DNA from 2 places in the Cellulosilyticum sp. WCF-2 genome. Region 2 is predicted to be linked to the other one. Evidence: riboswitches for the same ligand, from Rfam matches in the RefSeq annotation. Region 2 holds a riboswitch; the other holds the start of a gene.
What was found. Region 2 has a riboswitch for glycine ahead of EKH84_RS13790 (trimeric intracellular cation channel family protein). Riboswitches for the same ligand answer to the same signal wherever they lie in the genome.

Region 1 (9,288 bases), 2.3 Mb from region 2:
CCAAGCAACAATATATGATATTTTAGTAAATGAAGCAAATATAAAAGATGTAATAAAAAAAGCAGAGCATGAAAATATATACATTATACCTTCCAATATGAATTTAGCAGGAACAGAAGTAGAGCTAGTAAACACAAAGCAACGTGAATTTATCCTTAAGAAACAGCTAGAGACAGTAAGCAATGAGTATGATTACATATTTATTGACTGCCCGCCAGCAGTTAATATCCTTACTATTAATGCTTTAACTGCTTCAAATTCTGTACTTATACCAATGCAGTGTGAGTATTACGCATTAGAAGGGTTATCACAATTAGTACAGACTATTGGATTGGTAAAAAAGAATACGAATAATAAGTTGGTTTTAGAAGGAATTCTATTTACTATGTATGACAATAGAACTAACTTATCTTCACAAGTAGTAAAAGAAGTAAAAAATCATTTTAGTAGTACAGTATATAATACTAAAATTACAAGAAGTGTAAGATTAAGCGAAGCACCAAGTTTTGGGATGTCTTGTATTTGTTATGATCCAAAATCAAAAGGTTCAGAACAATATAGATCATTAGCAAAGGAATTTATAGAAAGGAACAAATAATAATGAAGCCACAAAGAGGATTAGGGAGAGGATTAAATGCGCTCTTGTCAGATGAAGCACTAAATATAACAGCAGAAGGCGAAGCAACAATTAAAATTGTAGATATCAATGATATTGAACCAAATTTTGGACAACCAAGAAAGAAATTTAGTGAAGAAGAATTACAAGAGTTAAGCCAATCTATATTAGAATATGGTGTCATACAGCCGCTCATTGTAAGAGAAAAAAATAATAAATATGAAATAGTAGCAGGAGAAAGACGTTATAGAGCTGCAAGATTAGCTGGTTTAACAGAGCTTCCTATTATTATTAAGCTCTTTTCTGATCAACAAACTCTAGAAGTTGCTTTGATTGAAAATATACAGAGAGAAGACCTTAATCCTATGGAATTAGCTTGTGCATATAGCTTATTAATGGAACGCTTTGATTTAACACAAGAACAAGTAGCTGATAAAGTAGGTAAAAGTAGAACAGCTGTAACTAATATCATGAGATTATTAAAATTAACGCCATATGTACAAGAAAAGTTAAGAGAAGATGCTATTAGCTATGGGCATGCGAGAGCTATTCTTGCGGTAAAGGATATAAAACTGCAAAAACAACTTACTGATTTAGTAATTGAAAAACAACTAAGTGTACGAGAAATAGAAAAATATATTCAAAACTTATCAAGTAATAAGGATAAAAAGAAAAAAGATAAAGAAAAAGAATTATACAATCCATTCTATAGAGAAATACAAGAAGACTTACAACGTGTTTTAGGAACAAAAGTAGCTATTTCTAAAGGGGCCAAAAAGGGGAAAATAGAAATAGAGTATTATTCAGATGAAGAATTATCTAGAATCATACAAATTATTAATGCTAATAAGTAAAATGAAAGAAGATGAGTAAGTGACATGGAACAAATAGAGTTACTATTAAATGATTATTTAATTTATATCGTATTAGGGTTAGGTTTATTAGTTATTATACTTATGATTTTAGTATGTGTTAATGCGGCTAAAATGAAAAAAATTCAGCGTAGGTATGAAATGTTTATGTCTAAAGAAGATATTAATTTAGAAGAACTGTTAGTCCAGTATACTAAGAAACTCAATGTTTTATTACAAAATGAAAAGGAAATGCAAACCTCTATTGAATATATGGAAAAAACCGTTAAGAATTGCGTTCAAAAAGTGGGAGTAGTGAGATATCAAGCTATTGCTAATATGGGAGCCGATCTATCATATATAGTGGCGTTATTAGATGAACAGAATGATGGAGTAGTATTAAATGGAATCTATGGTAGAGATGGATGTTATACATATGCTAAACCAATCAATGGAGGTAAGTCTACTTATAATTTATCAGAGGAAGAAATTCAAGCAATAGAACAAGCAATGAATAAAAAGAGTATGTAATTCACATACTCTTTTCTTATAAAAGGATAAAGGAAAGTTAAAATGAATGGAATAACAAAAGTAAAACAAATATTCTTTAATAAACAGTTTATATGTTTTTTAATTATTGGATGTATCAATTCATTGAGTGGTATTGTTTTTTCGTGGTTTTATTCAGAAATCATGGGACCTATTATTGCCTTTATACCGGGTTATATAAGTGGAATTGTTGTGTCATATGTTTTAAATAGTGTATTTACCTTCAAAGAAGGATTCTCATTAGAGAAATTTATTAAATTTGTACTCTCTACGATTCCTAATTTCTTAATACAGTTTATTGCCGTCTTGATTATTGTTAATCTATTAGGGCTTCATAAATTGGTTGCTTATGCATTAGCAGCTATAGTGGGTGTACCAGTGACTTTTATTATCTTAAAACTTTTTGTATTTATAAAAAGATAAGAGAGAAAAAGAGCTATAAATGATTTAAATCATTTTATAGCTCTTTTTCTGATATATAATGAGTAATACGATAAGGATTGTTACTAAAATACTAAATAAATTGAACCATTTAATATTTAAGATACATAAGAAAAACATTAATAAAAGTAAAAAGAAGTGAAAAATACATATCATACGAATGATTTTAAAGGTATCTTTTTTTTCATACATATACCAAGTATATACAAGTAATATAATTTGCAAGATGATGAGAATAAGTATATAGAGCAATACATAGGTGGTCAAAGGTATATACCAGGGCGAAATAGGTATTTTAGAAGAAAAAAGGAAAAAAGATATACCTAACAACAAGTATTGCAGATAACGGCAGATGGTTAGATTCTTTGTTGAAAGCTTAGAATTCATTTAAATAGCCTTTCTAGATAAAGTAAGCATTAATAGACATCTAATCATGAATAATGTCATCTAAAAGTGAACGAATGTGGTCGTAATTAATAGTCCAACCAATACTTCCAGGGTTAATAACAATACCTGCAAAATTATTTTGAGATAAAACAAATTTCCATAACCATTCCGCAGGAACAGAGATTGTATTAATAGATTCCGTACACCAATTTTGAAGTTCAGTAGTAGTAGTAAAGGCTGGAAGGTATACTTCTCGCTCTTTGGTAGAGCAGATTAGTAAATGTAAATCATCATATTTACTAATAGTTATCTGAGTAGAATTTTCAGCAGAATTATCACTAGGGAAAAAGCCAATCAGGTAGTTAATGGTGTTTAAATAACTACCAAGCTTGTCTTGGTTTTCTTCAGTAGGATGATCTGCATAAATATTAAATAATTCATAAAATGTATCATTATGTAGTGGTAGATTAATATCTAAGGTAACGTGATTAGAGGTTTCAGGTGATGAATGATTAGGATTAAGATTATAAAAGTTATACATAGAAAGTCCCCTTTAATAAAATAAAATTTATATTTATCATAGCATATATAACGTAAAAATGGAATGTGAACCTTTATTTGGAATTTTGATTAGCCATAAATTCTTTAATATATGGAGAGGTAAGTAAAAGAGCGCCTGAAACAAGATAAATTATACTTATAATAAGAAGGATGAAACTACCTGAACTAGTATATTGTAAGAGTAGTATAATACTTGAAAAGGCAAGAATAACACATAATATCCATTTTGCCCAAGCATGACCTTTATAGCAGAATATGACTAAAGCAATCTCGATTAATAATCTAAAAATACCCTGACTAATAGTGTAGCTGATAAGACTCGGTTCTTTAAGGAATGTATAGATAGAAAAAACAGTAGATAGCAAATCAAATAAAATAGCGATACAGCCAATAGTAAGAAGCAAGTTTCTACCTTTAATTTCAGATTTCATAAAAGCCTCCTTGGATTATACAAAAGAATATAAATATATAAGTGTATCATAGCATAATTAGTGTGAAAATAGAATCAGATATAAGAAATACCAGAAAAAAAACTTATTATACAAGGACAATATTAATTAATTTGTATTATTGACGAAATAAATAATAGAAGAGTCAGTTAAAGAGATTTGGGGAGGTCTATTTTTGTATGAAAGCAAAAAAAGTAGCAGTTATCTCAGACCTTCATGCTAGCTTATCGATGCTAGATGCATTTATAAGTTATATAAATAAGCAAGATGTAGAGCTTATTTTAAATTTGGGGGATTATATCAGTAATGGGCCAAATCCATGTGAAGTATTTGATCGGATTTGGGTAGATAAAAGATTTATAAACATTAAAGGCTATGACGAAGATAGTCTATTTCATAGTGTGAAAAAATCAGAAGGAATTGCTCAAGGAGAATGGATAAGAAAAAAACTGGGTAAAGATAGATTAAAAAAAATAGAATTATCACCTAGTATAAAAATGATAAATATTAATAATAAGAAACTGTTAATGTGTCATATAAATGGATGGGCAGAAATTCTTCAAAAGTCAGCCCATCATATTATGGGAAAATTAAAAGATGAGGATTATAACTATATTTTAATGGGTGGAAGTCATAGACCAGAAATGACTTATCAAAATAAGATTTTTTTAAAAGGAAATGTTATTGATCCGGGGGCTATGACAAGTAGTGAAAATAGAGGAAATTTTGTTATATTAGATTTTAGTCAAGAGGAGCCTAATATCAGTTTTCATAGTCTATATGCAGAAAAAATTCATTTAAATCAAATAAATAGTAAAGAGCAAAGAGATATAATAAAAGAAGAAGTAGAAGAAAATACCTTAAAAGATACTCTACTTTATATACATGGAAAGAAGAAAAGTGGAGAGGTATATATAGACCAGGATGTTGTACAGAGAATACTAGAAATAGGATTAGAACAAAGTAAGTATATCTGTATTGGATGCTGGAACCATGAAAAGCAGATTATTAGAGAGTTATTATACTATCTTAAGTGTAGAAAAATAAAAGCATCTGAAGAGGGCTCTCAAGAATGGTATATAGGAGAAGTTACTGATCAGGTAAGGGAACTAGTATTAAATAGACGCTTATTACCATGTGGAAGATTAAAGTGGTTTGAAATATCCTTTCAATATCATATTAATAGTACAGCACCATTATATAGTATCTATCATTATGGTAAAGAAGGATTTATAAAGAGATTATCATTGAAGGAATTATATAGTATGGAAGAGATGTTAAAAAGATATGATATTCCATATACTATACCAATAAACCAATAAATAGAAAAATTTATTATGAAGTAGACCCATTATTATAGAAGAGATATCCTAATTTTAAATTAGAATGTAAGACCTAGTTATTATGACAGTGGCCTACTTTTTATGTCTAAAAAAGACATTAAACTAAAAATATTGACAACTAAACAATAATAAGCTATCATCACTTTATGTAATATAAATACTGGATGAAGCTATACAGAAGAGTGGCCGTAAAGCCCACCGAAGGAGTAACACTCTCAGGTACTTATAAATATTATAAGTGGTGACTGCATAGCTGACAGTACTCTGGAGAGACTCAAGTTATGAGCGCCGAAGGGGCAAAAGCAATTTTGCTTAATCTCTCAGGCAAAAGGACAGAGCAGGCTATATTAATCATAATTAATTATTAATTAGGGATAAAGACATATTTTTTTAGAATAAATAATCAGTTTATTTATGGAAACAATAATGCTATAAGTTGATTAGAGTAGTAATCTTTACTTATAGTATTTCAGTTATTGAAAAGTATGGGATTAATATGGAAAGCAAGTCTATAAACTTAAGGAACTCCTCTTATTTTAAGGTTAATTAAAAGAAGGGAGTATTTTTTTATGGATTTATTAAAGGTGTTAAACACAATTAACGATTTTGTATGGGGACCACCATTATTGGTTCTATTAGTAGGAACAGGCATTTTATTAACTGTTAGATTAAAACTAATTCAAGTATTAAAATTACCAAAGGCCGCTAAACTTATCTTTAAAGCAGAAAATAAAGGGAGCGGAGATATTAATAGCTTTGCAGCTCTATGTACAGCTTTAGCTGCAACTGTAGGAACTGGAAATATTGTAGGGGTTGCTACAGCTATTGGTACAGGTGGCCCAGGAGCCTTATTTTGGATGTGGATAGCAGCCTTTTTTGGAATGGCAACTAAATATGCGGAAGGTGTACTTGCTATTAAGTATAGAACAGTAGATGCAAATGGTCAGATTTCAGGTGGACCGATGTATTACATAGAAAAGGGACTTGGGAGGAAATTTAAACCATTAGCGATTTTCTTTGCAGTAAGTGGTATTTTAGTGGCTTTATTGGGAATAGGTACATTTTCACAAGTAAACTCGATTTCTACAAGTATTAATATGGTAGCTGGTATTGATGTTTACGTAGGAAATATAATAGTAAGCATGTTAGACCAATTACATATTTTATCAGGAGCAAGAGAATGGATTGCAACAAATGGTTTTCCTGTTATTAGTATGGTAGTAGCCATACTTGTAGCTATTATTGTTTTTGGTGGCATTAAAAGTATCTCAAAAGTATCAGAAAAAGTTGTACCAGTGATGGCTATTGTATATATTGTCTTATCAGGTATTATTTTAGGTGTGAACTATCAAAGTATTTTACCAGCATTAGGAGAAGTATTTACTGGAGCTTTTTCAGGAAGAGCAGCCGTAGGAGGTTTCTTAGGAGCAACCATGGCTAAAGCTATACAAAAAGGGATTGCTAGAGGTGTGTTTTCGAATGAATCAGGTCTTGGTAGTGCGCCTATTGCAGCGGCAGCAGCAAAAACAGAGTGGCCTGCTGAACAAGGGCTTATTTCTATGACAGGAACATTTATTGATACAATTATTATTTGTACATTAACAGGTCTTACTATTCTTGTTACTGGGACATGGTGTCAAGAAGGTATAGAAGGAGCAGCAGTAACACAAGCAGCCTTTTTACAAGTATTTCCTAAAACAGGATCAATACTTATTACGATTTGTTTAACCTTGTTTGCATTTACAACTATACTAGGATGGTGCTATTACGGGGAACGTTGTTTAGAATATTTAGCTGGTGTAAAAGGAATTAATATCTATCGTTGGGTATTCATTGGCATGCTGGCTATTAGTGGTTTCTTAAAATTACAAGAAATCTGGGCTTTAGCTGATATTGTAAATGGACTTATGGCATTTCCAAATCTTATTGGTTTAATAGGTCTCTCTGGGGTAGTAGTAACTGAGACAAGACTTTATATGGAACATTTGAAAAAACAGGAGATAAAAGAATCGCAAAGCAAAGTAGCATAAAGAGCTAAAAATAAAATCAAGGGATTATGATAAAATTCATAGTCCCTTGATTTTATTTTTGGATTTAAATATTGAGTTAATCTTATATTTATATGAAATTGGAGGACATATGATTTTATTTATATTAGAGGAGAACTATTAGAAGCACATTATAACGATATTAATATAAGTTCAAAATAAAATAAAAAAGTGTTGACAATTTAAAACGGGAGTCATATTATTGTATTAAGTAATTAATACAGTAAGGAGGTAACACAATGCCATGGGACTTTGATAATAGCAAACCTATTTATATACAATTAGTAGAAGAATTAAAACTAAGAGTTATATCAGGGCGGCTAGCAGCAGGTAGTAAACTTGATTCTGTAAGGGACCTAGCAGAGGAAGCAGGAGTTAATCCTAATACCATGCAAAGAGCATTAGCAGAATTAGAAAGAGATCAATTAGTGTATAGTCAAAGGACAAGTGGGCGTTTTGTGACAGAGGATATGGAATTAATAAAAACCATGAGAAACCAATATGCAACCACTAAAATTAAAGAAGTAACAGTAGCACTATTACAACTAGGCTATACCAAGGAAGAACTTTTAAAATTGATTGAAGAAGACTTAAAAGAGCAAGAAGAGAAAAAGATAGAATATATATAAAATTCATGAGTAAGGGTTTTGGCATAAAAAGAATTAGAGGAGGCAGTTAAATGAGTGAGCTTTTAAAGTTAGAAAAAGTGAGTAAACAATATGCTCATAAAGAAGCACTTAAGAGCGTAGATATTACCATACCACCTGGTAAAATAGTGGGGTTACTTGGGCCAAATGGTAGCGGTAAAAGTACAATGATCAAGTTAATTAATGGATTACTAGAGCCTACATCAGGAATGGTAACTATAAATGGATATAAACCAGGGATTGAAACTAAAAAAGTAGTGGCATATTTACCAGAGAGAACTTATCTTAACAACTGGATGACAGTAGAAGATTTATTAAACTTCTTTAGTGATTTTTATAGTGACTTTGATATGAATCGAGCACTAGATATGTTTGATAAGTTAAATATTGATTTAAAAGCTAAGTTAAAAACAATGTCTAAAGGAACTAAAGAAAAAGTACAACTTATTTTAGTCATGTCAAGGAAAGCAGAGCTTTATATTTTGGATGAACCTATTGGTGGCGTTGACCCAGCTGCTAGAGATTATATTATTAAAACAATTATTAAAAACTACTCTGATACAAGTTCTATTTTAATCGCGACTCATTTAATTCAAGAGATAGAAAATATTTGTGATGAGGTTATATTCTTATCAAAAGGCGAAGTAGTACTAAAAGGTAATGTAGATGAGATTAGAGAGGAAAAAGGTAAGTCAATTGATGCCCTCTTTAGGGAGGTATTTGTATGCTAGGAAAATTATTAAAGTATGAATTTAAAGCTACTTCGAGAACATTTTTACCTATTTATGGTGCATTAATACTAGTAGCTTTAGGGAATCGTCTATTTAGAATGGGAAATATAAATTTAGGATTTGGGTTAACGACTGCAATACTAGTAGGCTTGTTTGTGGCTCTTGGTGTATTAACACTTATGGTGACAATACAAAGATTTAATAGAAATTTATTAGGTGATGAAGGGTACTTAATGTTTACTTTACCTGTAGGGCCTAATCAATTAATTTTTTCTAAGCTTATAACAACTGTTATTTGGGGAATTTTAAGTGGAATTGTAGGAGGAATGACATTTGTTATATTAATGGGTGACTATCAAGTATTTAGAGAATTTATAAATGCATGGCCTGAGTTATGGAATGAGCTAATGAAAGGAATACAAACAGAGTTTAATGGGCAAGTAGCATTAGTATTAGTTGCTATTCCGGTAATAGGGATACTTTCTTATATAGAAGGCATATTGATGATTTATTTAGCATTAGCGACAGGGCAATTGCCAATATTTTCAAGGTACAGAGGAATCATTTCTTTTATAGCATTTTTTATTATTAATAGTGTATTACAATTAATAACCGGGCTAATTGGGAATTTCATACCATTTGAAACTATGTCTAGTACGACAACT
Region 2 (9,288 bases):
ACAGGACTAATACCAACTGAATAGACAACTTTTTTCTCACTATCAAAGATATCTGAAATAGCACTATATTGTTTAGTATAAAAGGTTACATCATTTATAGGCACTATTGGTTTTAACTTGCAATTATCATTATAAATACGGTCCACTAATTGGTAATTTGAAATATCAGTTAAGACATTACCTAAAATTCCATCCATATAAACATACTTAAGTAGATCCTGCTTCTTTTCAGTACGACTTAGATTACGTAGCGCATCAATTCCTTGAGACATTAGCCTACAAGAATTTGCAGAGGCTTCAATAAGATCTTTGGTGTATAAATCTGCAATGGTAATATCCAGCAATCTACGTTCTAGGCCTAAAATCTTTGCCATCTCGTCAATTTCGTAAACTTCAGCTTCTAAAAGTTGTAAAACCTTTTCTTCAACTAAGCTTATTGGCAATACACTTCTCTTGGTTATCAATAAAGATGATTTATATACTGGCAGATATACATCATCTGCAAATAAGAATTCATATCCCTCATTTATAGGAACAATATTTTTATATAACTTATCTATAAAGTTTTTCAAAATAATTTTCCTCCTGTGCATGGTATAATTAGACATTCATCATGTTCCTTGATATAGTCTATAATTTCTATAAATTTATTATTTGGATCATCATAATAGTAAAAGAAATCTAGGTCTCCACAGATGATTAATAGCTTCTTTGCTCTTGAAAAAGCTACATTCACTCTTTCTTTTTCCTTTTGAAATCCTATAGAATCCTTAGTACGCACCGTACTATAAATAATAACATCATTTTCTCTTCCTTGAAAAGCATCCAGAGTATTAATATCGATCTTTGCAATTTTATCATATTCATTAGATTTAACTGCTTTTCTAAGTAAGTCTTTTTGTCCGCTATAACCAGTAATGATACCAACATCTAGCCCTTTTAACTCACCAGATTTATTTAGGTCATCCATAACTTCTAGGATTATCCTCTTCTCCTCTTCATTGATATATGAGCCGCCCTTTATCTTCCTTTGCCCTTTATCTGTGTTTGCAGACGTATCGAACCAAATAATGGACTTATCTTTATATCGTGATAATCCATGTAATTTATCTATTTTGTCGCATCCAGTATCAATAGTACCTCCATAAAAAACTAAACTAATCAGATTTCCTATATTTTCAATCATTCTATACTGAGTAGTCAGTATTTGTTTATGTGTCTTGGGCAAACTATCGAACAAGATATCAAAAATTCTATACTCAGGCTTTTTAGTTAATTTTGCAATAGTAGGTGAAACACTATCATCAGCATAAGCAGGTAATTGGTTTTGATCACCTACTAAAATTATTTTCTTCGCTTTAATAATTGAGACAAGGAGTTCTGGTGTAGTTGCCTTTGCTGCCTCATCAATAATTACATAATCAAATTCCATATCTTTTATAAAACCATTAGATAAGAATCCAATACATGTACCAGCTATAACGGTAGCACTTCTTATCATCTGATAATCTATGCAATCTTTTTCAGCAGAACGTTGAATCCAATCTTCTTGAATACTCTTTATCTTATCCCAGCGTGTCTGTTCATGGACATTTGAATTTCCCATTAACATAGTCTGCTTATCTTGAATATGCTTCTTAACATTTGTTTCAATGATGCTGAATAATGCCTCTCTATGAGCAGATATTGTATATTTATTTGATATTTCTGGAGAAATATTTTTCTCTGAACCTATTCTTATTATCTGCATATTATTAGAAATCACCTTATCTAGTCCTTCTAGGATATTATCAACTGCAGTATGTGACTGAGATACAATCAGTATTTTAGGGCTATCATTGGTTTGAACTTCTCTGCGTATAATTTGGCCAATTAGTTCTTTAATTACCTTAGTTTTGCCTGTTCCAGGAGGCCCTTGAATTAAACTTATATTCTCAGAATTTAATGCTTTTACTACAGCCTGTTTCTGTGATTCATTTAGGTTCTTAGCAATAAATATTGGTGGAGTTAGTGTTGGTATTTCTTCTGGCTCTTCTATATTTAATATAATATCTTTTAAGTTGCGTGAGGAATATTCCTCAGTTCTAAGAGCATGAACAGCCTTAAGCTGACGCCTATATGAGCTTGTATTTGCAAGAAAGCTCTCCATTACAGGTGCTTTCTTATCTAGTAAAGCCTTTACGTTCCCTCTGAGTATCTTTTTTGGTAAGGAAAAGATCATTCTTAAACAGTCATCGTTGCATATGATTTCATCGAATACACCTAAGTCAAAGTATACTGATTGACCTCTATCATCAGTACCTTCTATTACATATGAAACATTGGACTGTATTTCATCTATAGATTTACTCTTACAATCGTCTACCTCTAGAATAATATGATTTTCGCTTACTTCATATTCAGAGTAGATGATTTTTGCAACTTTTTCTTTTTCATTTACAATGGACTCATCTAGCCCTTCCTGCCATTTGCCAAAAAGGTTTTCAAACTTATCTTCTTTCATTCTAAACAATTCATTTTCATTTCTTCTATTTTTAAACATAACAAGCAGCTTACCATTATCCTTACCTATTGCCACTTGATTTTTATGCCTAGAATCAACAAAAGTCAGCTTACCTTCGATCTTAAAGCTTCGCTTTATATTGATATTACGTCTGTCTACTGGGATATCACTTATCCTCATTACACTTATCATGCCATTGCTTTCATCTACCGTACATTCCAAAACAAGCTCCAATCCTGTTATTATGTACTTATCATATCGTTCATCATAGTAACCATAGCGTTCAGTAAATTGCTTTTTTAAATATGAATTAACGAAAACAGCCATATTTAACGAATTATCAATGATATAGTTCATTTTTAAATACTGTAATTTGCTGCTATCAATTACGATATTATACTCAAATGCTGTAGTGTTTAATTCGCCAATAAGTTCATTAAAAATATCCATTATATCAAGAATTGATTGAGGGCGAAATGATGGATCATTTTGTAACATGGAACAGATTATGTCTTTTAAATTAGCTTTATATGACAGCTTACTTATTTCATCTATTAGGCTTACTGAATCTTTTGCGCTAAGTAAAAATAATATCTCGCTAAAGATCACACCCAAAGAATAATAATCACTTCTTTCTGTTACATTATTTCCAGAAACCAGCTCAGGGGCTGAATAGTTTTCAGAATACATAGGCATAGTTGTTTCTTTTTCAATAATAGTTTTAATTTTGCTTGAACCAAAATCAATAATGGTAATTTCATGATTTATGTCATTATATATGATGTTTGCAGGCTTCAAGTCTCTGTGAATGACATTATTAGAGTGTGCATTGTTTACTGTTTTTAATATTTTTAAGCAGATTTCGTATTTCTTTAACTGCGAATATTTATTCCAGTCATAACGATCTAGTGTCTTACCTGGGACATAATCCATTAAGATTGCACCGTAATGTCTCTGACCCTTATATTTAATACCAGTGCTAGTATCTCTGATTTTAACTATGCCTTCGCATGAATTGAGGACTTTAAGTGCTTCCATTTCTCTATTAAAAATCAATTTTTGAAAGCTTTCATTAATACCAGCATACAATTTTAAAGCATATGGCTTTTCTTTATTAGCAACTCTAACCTTCAGGACTACGTTCCCAGAATTTGCTGACGTATAAATTTTTTCATCTGCTACATAGTTAAGCATAATTTCCTCCCCAATGTATTAAATAAATAAAGTGCATGATTTTCATACTACATTTTATTATACGACAAATTGCGTGAATATAAAATAAGATAGAACTATTTAGTGTTTAAATATTTTGAAAGTTTTAAGCGTAGTATATGTTATATACAACAAAAGGAAATCAATCTAAATATGCAAAAACACATAGGTTTAAATATAATGTATATATACATTATATTTAAACCTATGTGTTTCAAGGAATTTATAATATTAGATATAGATAACTTAGCTTTCGCGAATAGTAAAATACTATAATAAAATAGCATTTTATAACTATTTTTTTCTGTTCCTTTGTAAGAATAATAATTTATCCTTAAAATGAGAAAATCTTTTTCAAACAGATTCAACTATTTCATTTTTGTTATACATATCTTGCATCTCATTCAATGATACATATTTAACATTTACAACTTCTTAAGGTTGTAAAACAAAATCTTCAATTTGGATATATTAGGTATATAAATAAGTATTTACAATGTAATCTGAATGGAATGTATCTCCTATATATAGTAATTCATTATAATACTAGTATTTTAAATGCTTGTATATAATTATGTGTAATTTGTAAATAGATACTCCTCTCCTCCACTTTTGATTCCTATTTTTGGATAAAGTTCAATTTTGGGATTTACATACAACTATAATTTTGATATACTCAGTAAGAATTAATAACAATTAAACGGTTGAAATTGACTGGAGATATTATGTACTACATAATAACCGAAGAAGCAAAACAGCTATAAGCCAGGTAGATGTTGAAACTCTCAGGTACAATACAGTCAAGGGACGTAAATCTGGAGAGCGTGTCTGCGTAAAATTGACACCACCGACGAGGAAAACCAATAGGTAAGCTTTCAGGTAAAAGGACAGAGGATAAAAGGCAATTATATTTTTTATAATTGCTTTTTATCCTCTTTTTTGTTTGAAAAACTTTAATAATAAGAATGTGAGGTTATAAAATTGTGATTGAAACTCTGATTTTTTCAATAGAAATCATAGGTACCATTGCTTTTGCTCTTTCTGGCGCTTTAAGAGGTATTGAAAAGCAATTAGATTTATTAGGTATTACTATTTTAGGTGTAACGGCTGCTACAGGAGGAGGGTTAATAAGAGATATTTTGCTAGGTTCTCACCCTCCGCTATTATTTGTTAATCCTATTTATGTTATAGTTGCAGCATTAACTGCTGTAATAGCTTTTATCGTAGCATACATAACGCAATATTATCATTATCAATTTAAAAATCATTTGAGTTCAACCTTCGGTTCACTACTCAATTTAGCTGATGCTATAGGCCTAGGCATATTTGCTGTCATCGGTGTTCAAACAGCTATGCAAGGAGGTTTTTTCGAAAATGCTTTTTTAACATTATTTGTAGGAATCATAACAGGTGTTGGTGGTGGTATGCTTAGAGATGTATTAGTTGGAGAAATTCCATTTTTCTTAAAAAAGCATATTTACTTTTTAGCTGCTTTATTAGGAAGTACTTCTTATTATTTTCTTATTAAGTATGATATCAATAATGTTATTGCCATGACTATAGGCAGTTTACTTACCTTCCTTATACGTTTACTAGCTTCTAAATACCGCTGGAATTTACCTAAGATTCCTTCTAAAGCTTGTGCTGATCTAGATCATGTTGAAAATCACTTGTAATTGTTTTAAAGGACTGTATATTATCTACTAAAGAACCAATTTCATGAGAATAGTTAATAACACTAGCACTTACTTCTTCTGAAGAAGCAGAGTTCTCTTCCGCAATAGCAGCTAAAGCTTCTACTGTGGAAGAAGCTGTGCCAATACTATCAGCTTGCTTAGTAAGACTATGGATAAGTTCAATCATGGAACTTGATACAGCTTGTATAGATTGATTAGCCTCGAAACTAATATTTTTTACACCTTCTAGATTTTTGGTTTCATTTTCAAGCTTTAGATATTCTTTTTGTATAGCCTCTATAAATAGCTTTATTTCTGAAATAAATAAAGCTAGATTAGCGTTAACCTCTTGAACAGCTGCTTTAGACTGTTCAGCTAGCTTTCTAATAGATTCAGCTACTACAGAGAAACCACGACCATTTTCTCCTGCTCTAGCAGCTTCAATAGAAGCATTAAGTGCTAGTAGATTTGTTTGCTCTGCAATTTGAGAAACAATAGCAATAATGGCAGTCATATCGTGTACTTTTGTTTCTAGGTAGAGGCCCTTTTCTCTAATTTTATCGAATTCTCCTAAAGTATTAAAAATATGGTCACTGGTATTTTTAACGCCTTGATAGCTATTATTAACTTTAGATAATGCATTTTCTAGCTCATTTTTATTCTGATGCTCACTTTCAACAATTTCCTTAAGTGCCTGAATATTTTGGTTTAACACAAAGGCAGCTTGTTCTGTATTTTTAGCTTGCTCGGTAGCACCATCAGCTACTTGTTCTACTACCTCTGAAATATCATTAGAAGTTCCTTTCATTGAATCAGAGATATTACCTAATGCAGAGGTAAATGAACTCATCTCATCTACCACGCTTTTAATACCTGTAAAATCCTTACGAGTGAGTGCTTTATAGTTATTGATTAATCCATAAAGTTTTTCAAAAGAATCATTCGTTTTAATTTCACCATAAGTACTAAATTCATTATTGCAGAGTAACTCTAATTCTTCTTCTAATATTTTTTGAGGTTTTAAAAGCAAGTGAGTGCTTAAGCCACTTAATACAGCTATTATACCACTTAAAATGAGACTTTTTCCCCATAAACTAGAACCTAATAAAGGAAAAGTAATAGCCAAAGATACGACACCTGTAAAAATAGCATTTTTAATAGGTAAGCTTTTTATAAAACCTAGAGATAAGATGTTATTAAAGAAATAGCGTTTTTTAAAATAGATAGGTGCTTCAAAGGTGATTTTTATCGTTAAGCTATTCTTTGAGCGTTCTAATTCTTCGACTTTTGGTTTTTCACTAAAGTACTGCATAGCACCTTCAAAGAGGCCATAAAAATAATCAAACATAGAACGTTCAGATTCATAGGTTAATAATGCTTCATAATTAGAAATGGCTTTGATTTGTACAAGTGGCGGTTTAGCACCTTTAAATTTCTTTGTCATAATAATATGTACGTCAAAAAGCGCCCTTAAAAAAGAAAACAAATTTTGGGTTTTGAAAAAAGAAGGAAAATCATGATGAAAGGTTTTAATATTTTCATGACCAATAATTTTCCATAGTTCTTTTTCGTTTACTTTTTCCTTTTCAGCAATGGCATGAATTACTTTGAAAATTTGCGTATCATCCACTGTTTCAATAGGGGAAAAAACACGATCCCTCTTCCAATTAACGAGCTCCATAGCTTCGTCAATATGTTGTTCATTATAAAGTTTACGGCAGGTTTTAATCCAAGTCGATACAACGGTTCCTTTCATACTATACACTCCTTCTATCTCATTATGTCATTTTAAATCAGATTTCTATAACACAATTTTAGCATAAATACAATGAATACTAGGGCAGGAAATGAAATCTTTACATAATCTAAACCTAGTATTTAATACATAAAAAGAATTAGTTAGTAAAAAAGTACTATAGTTAACCTATAGTACTTTAAAACATTTATATGTCGGTTCTCCATAAACCATGAAGATTGCAATAAGCAAGGGCTGCAATAACATGATCATCTTCAGTTAAGACAAATTTAGCAATAGGCTCTTGACCTGGTAAAAGGCATTTTCTTTGTCTACCCTTTTCTGTTAGGAGGTAAATCCAATTAATAAGATGTTCTTCTGTCATAGGGTGTGCTATGCTACCTACAGTTACAGTTACTTCATTTCCTGAAATAGTTATAATAGGCAAATGCTTTTCAGTAGTCGCTTCTGTAGTATTAGAGACAAGTTCTGTCATAGCTTCATTACAGCAAATGAGTTTGCCACCACCGTTCTGTATGACACCAATAATATTACCACAGTGCTTACAAATATAAAACTTTTGTTCTCCACACATAAGAACCCCTCCATTATGTATTTTATTACAATAATCCCTAGAATTTTCATTGAATATTTTGAATGATTATTGTAATATAATTCTATTATACAATAACCATTAGTATTGTCAATTTACATATAATATAAAACTTATTTAAAGAAAGGGAGATATTATGAGAAAAATAGCTTTTTTTGATACAAAACCATATGATAAGGAATGGTTTGATACTTTTATAATGAATTATGATTTCGAAATTAAATATTTTGAGAATAAGTTAAATGAGGATACTGTTGCTTTAGCAAAGGGATGTGAAGGCATTGTTGCTTTCGTTAATGATAACTTGAATGAACAGGTCATTAAACAATTAGATGATTTAGGTATATCTATTATTGCTATGCGTTGTGCTGGCTATAATAATATTGATTTTAAAGCAGCGTTTAATAAGATTCATGTTGTTCGTGTACCTGCTTATTCACCTTATGCTATTGCAGAACATGCAATGGCGCTTCTTTTAACACTTAATCGAAAAACACACAAGGCATATAACAGAACCAGAGATTTTAATTTTAGCTTAAGTGGCTTAACAGGTTTTGATTTACATGGAAAAACTATAGGTGTTGTAGGAACAGGAAAGATTGGACAAGTGTTTATCGATATATGCAAGGGCTTTGGCATGAAAGTAGTTGCGTATGATCCCTACCCTATATCTAATGCCGACTTTGAATATGTAGGTTTTGAGCAACTCTGTCAAGTAGCTGATATTATTTCACTTCATTGTCCTCTTACAGAGCAGACTCATCATTTATTAAAGAAAGAAACTTTTGATCAAATGAAAGATGGCGTTGTGATTATTAATACCTCTAGAGGAGCTTTAATTGAAAGTGAGAGTTTGTTAGAAGCCTTAAAGTCACATAAGGTTGGTGCTGCAGGACTAGATGTATATGAAGAAGAATCAGAACTGTTTTTTGAAGATTTTTCTAATGTGATAATACAAGATGATGTTTTGGCTAGATTAGTTTCTTTACCTAATGTTATAGTCACTTCTCATCAAGCCTTTTTAACCCAAGAAGCTTTAAAGCATATAGCAGAAACAACACTAAACAATTTAAAGGCGTACTTTGAAGGTGAACCTCTTCCAAATGAGATATGCTATCAATGTAAAAAATTAAATGGATGCAAAAAAAATCATACAGAACGTTGTTTTTAATCTTTTTTAAGAAATAGGTAATTCTTATAAAGCTAAATCAGAATCTGGAATACAAAAAGTAGCTTATCTTATAATTTAGGATAAGCTACTTTTTGTGCTGATTTATTAAAAGTAAATAGGCCCTTCATTCTGTAAAATATTATTACTAGCATAATAATATTCAGCATTGCTTTAGATTTAGTTAAATTTTTAGAAAGAGAAATAATTGCACTTAAAATCTTTAAAGCAAGCATAGGTACAATTACCTTGATTGCTTGCGTATAGTCCAATTATAACACCGGTAAATCCTCCGGCTATCTCAGAAGATAGATATTTAGTTTGTGCTGTACCAAGATTAATTTTTTCCTTTTCTAGTTGAATAAAAAAACTATACGCCTC

Region 1: linked by a shared signal. The riboswitch ahead of EKH84_RS02775 (alanine/glycine:cation symporter family protein) and the one ahead of EKH84_RS13790 (trimeric intracellular cation channel family protein) in region 2 are both predicted to bind glycine.

Annotation. Positions count from the first base shown of each region.
Region 1 covers NZ_CP034675.1:634,980-644,267, reverse strand. Annotated here, with positions in the region: gene EKH84_RS02810 (ParA family protein) at 1-598, shown strand, start outside; gene EKH84_RS02805 (ParB/RepB/Spo0J family partition protein) at 601-1,470, shown strand; gene EKH84_RS02800 (DUF4446 family protein) at 1,495-1,998, shown strand; gene EKH84_RS02795 (GtrA family protein) at 2,041-2,439, shown strand; gene EKH84_RS02790 (SseB family protein) at 2,885-3,385, opposite strand; gene EKH84_RS02785 (hypothetical protein) at 3,459-3,836, opposite strand; gene EKH84_RS02780 (metallophosphoesterase family protein) at 4,034-5,176, shown strand; glycine riboswitch at 5,452-5,543, shown strand; gene EKH84_RS02775 (alanine/glycine:cation symporter family protein) at 5,767-7,227, shown strand; gene EKH84_RS02770 (GntR family transcriptional regulator) at 7,485-7,874, shown strand; gene EKH84_RS02765 (ABC transporter ATP-binding protein) at 7,925-8,623, shown strand; gene EKH84_RS02760 (ABC transporter permease) at 8,617-9,288, shown strand, end outside.
Region 2 covers NZ_CP034675.1:3,077,313-3,086,600, reverse strand. Annotated here, with positions in the region: gene EKH84_RS13800 (hypothetical protein) at 1-572, opposite strand, end outside; gene EKH84_RS13795 (AAA domain-containing protein) at 569-3,697, opposite strand; glycine riboswitch at 4,420-4,525, shown strand; glycine riboswitch at 4,530-4,607, shown strand; gene EKH84_RS13790 (trimeric intracellular cation channel family protein) at 4,699-5,391, shown strand; gene EKH84_RS13785 (heme NO-binding domain-containing protein) at 5,348-7,147, opposite strand; gene EKH84_RS13780 (desulfoferrodoxin family protein) at 7,335-7,721, opposite strand; gene EKH84_RS13775 (2-hydroxyacid dehydrogenase) at 7,876-8,910, shown strand; gene EKH84_RS13770 (glycoside hydrolase family 43 protein) at 9,100-9,288, opposite strand, start outside.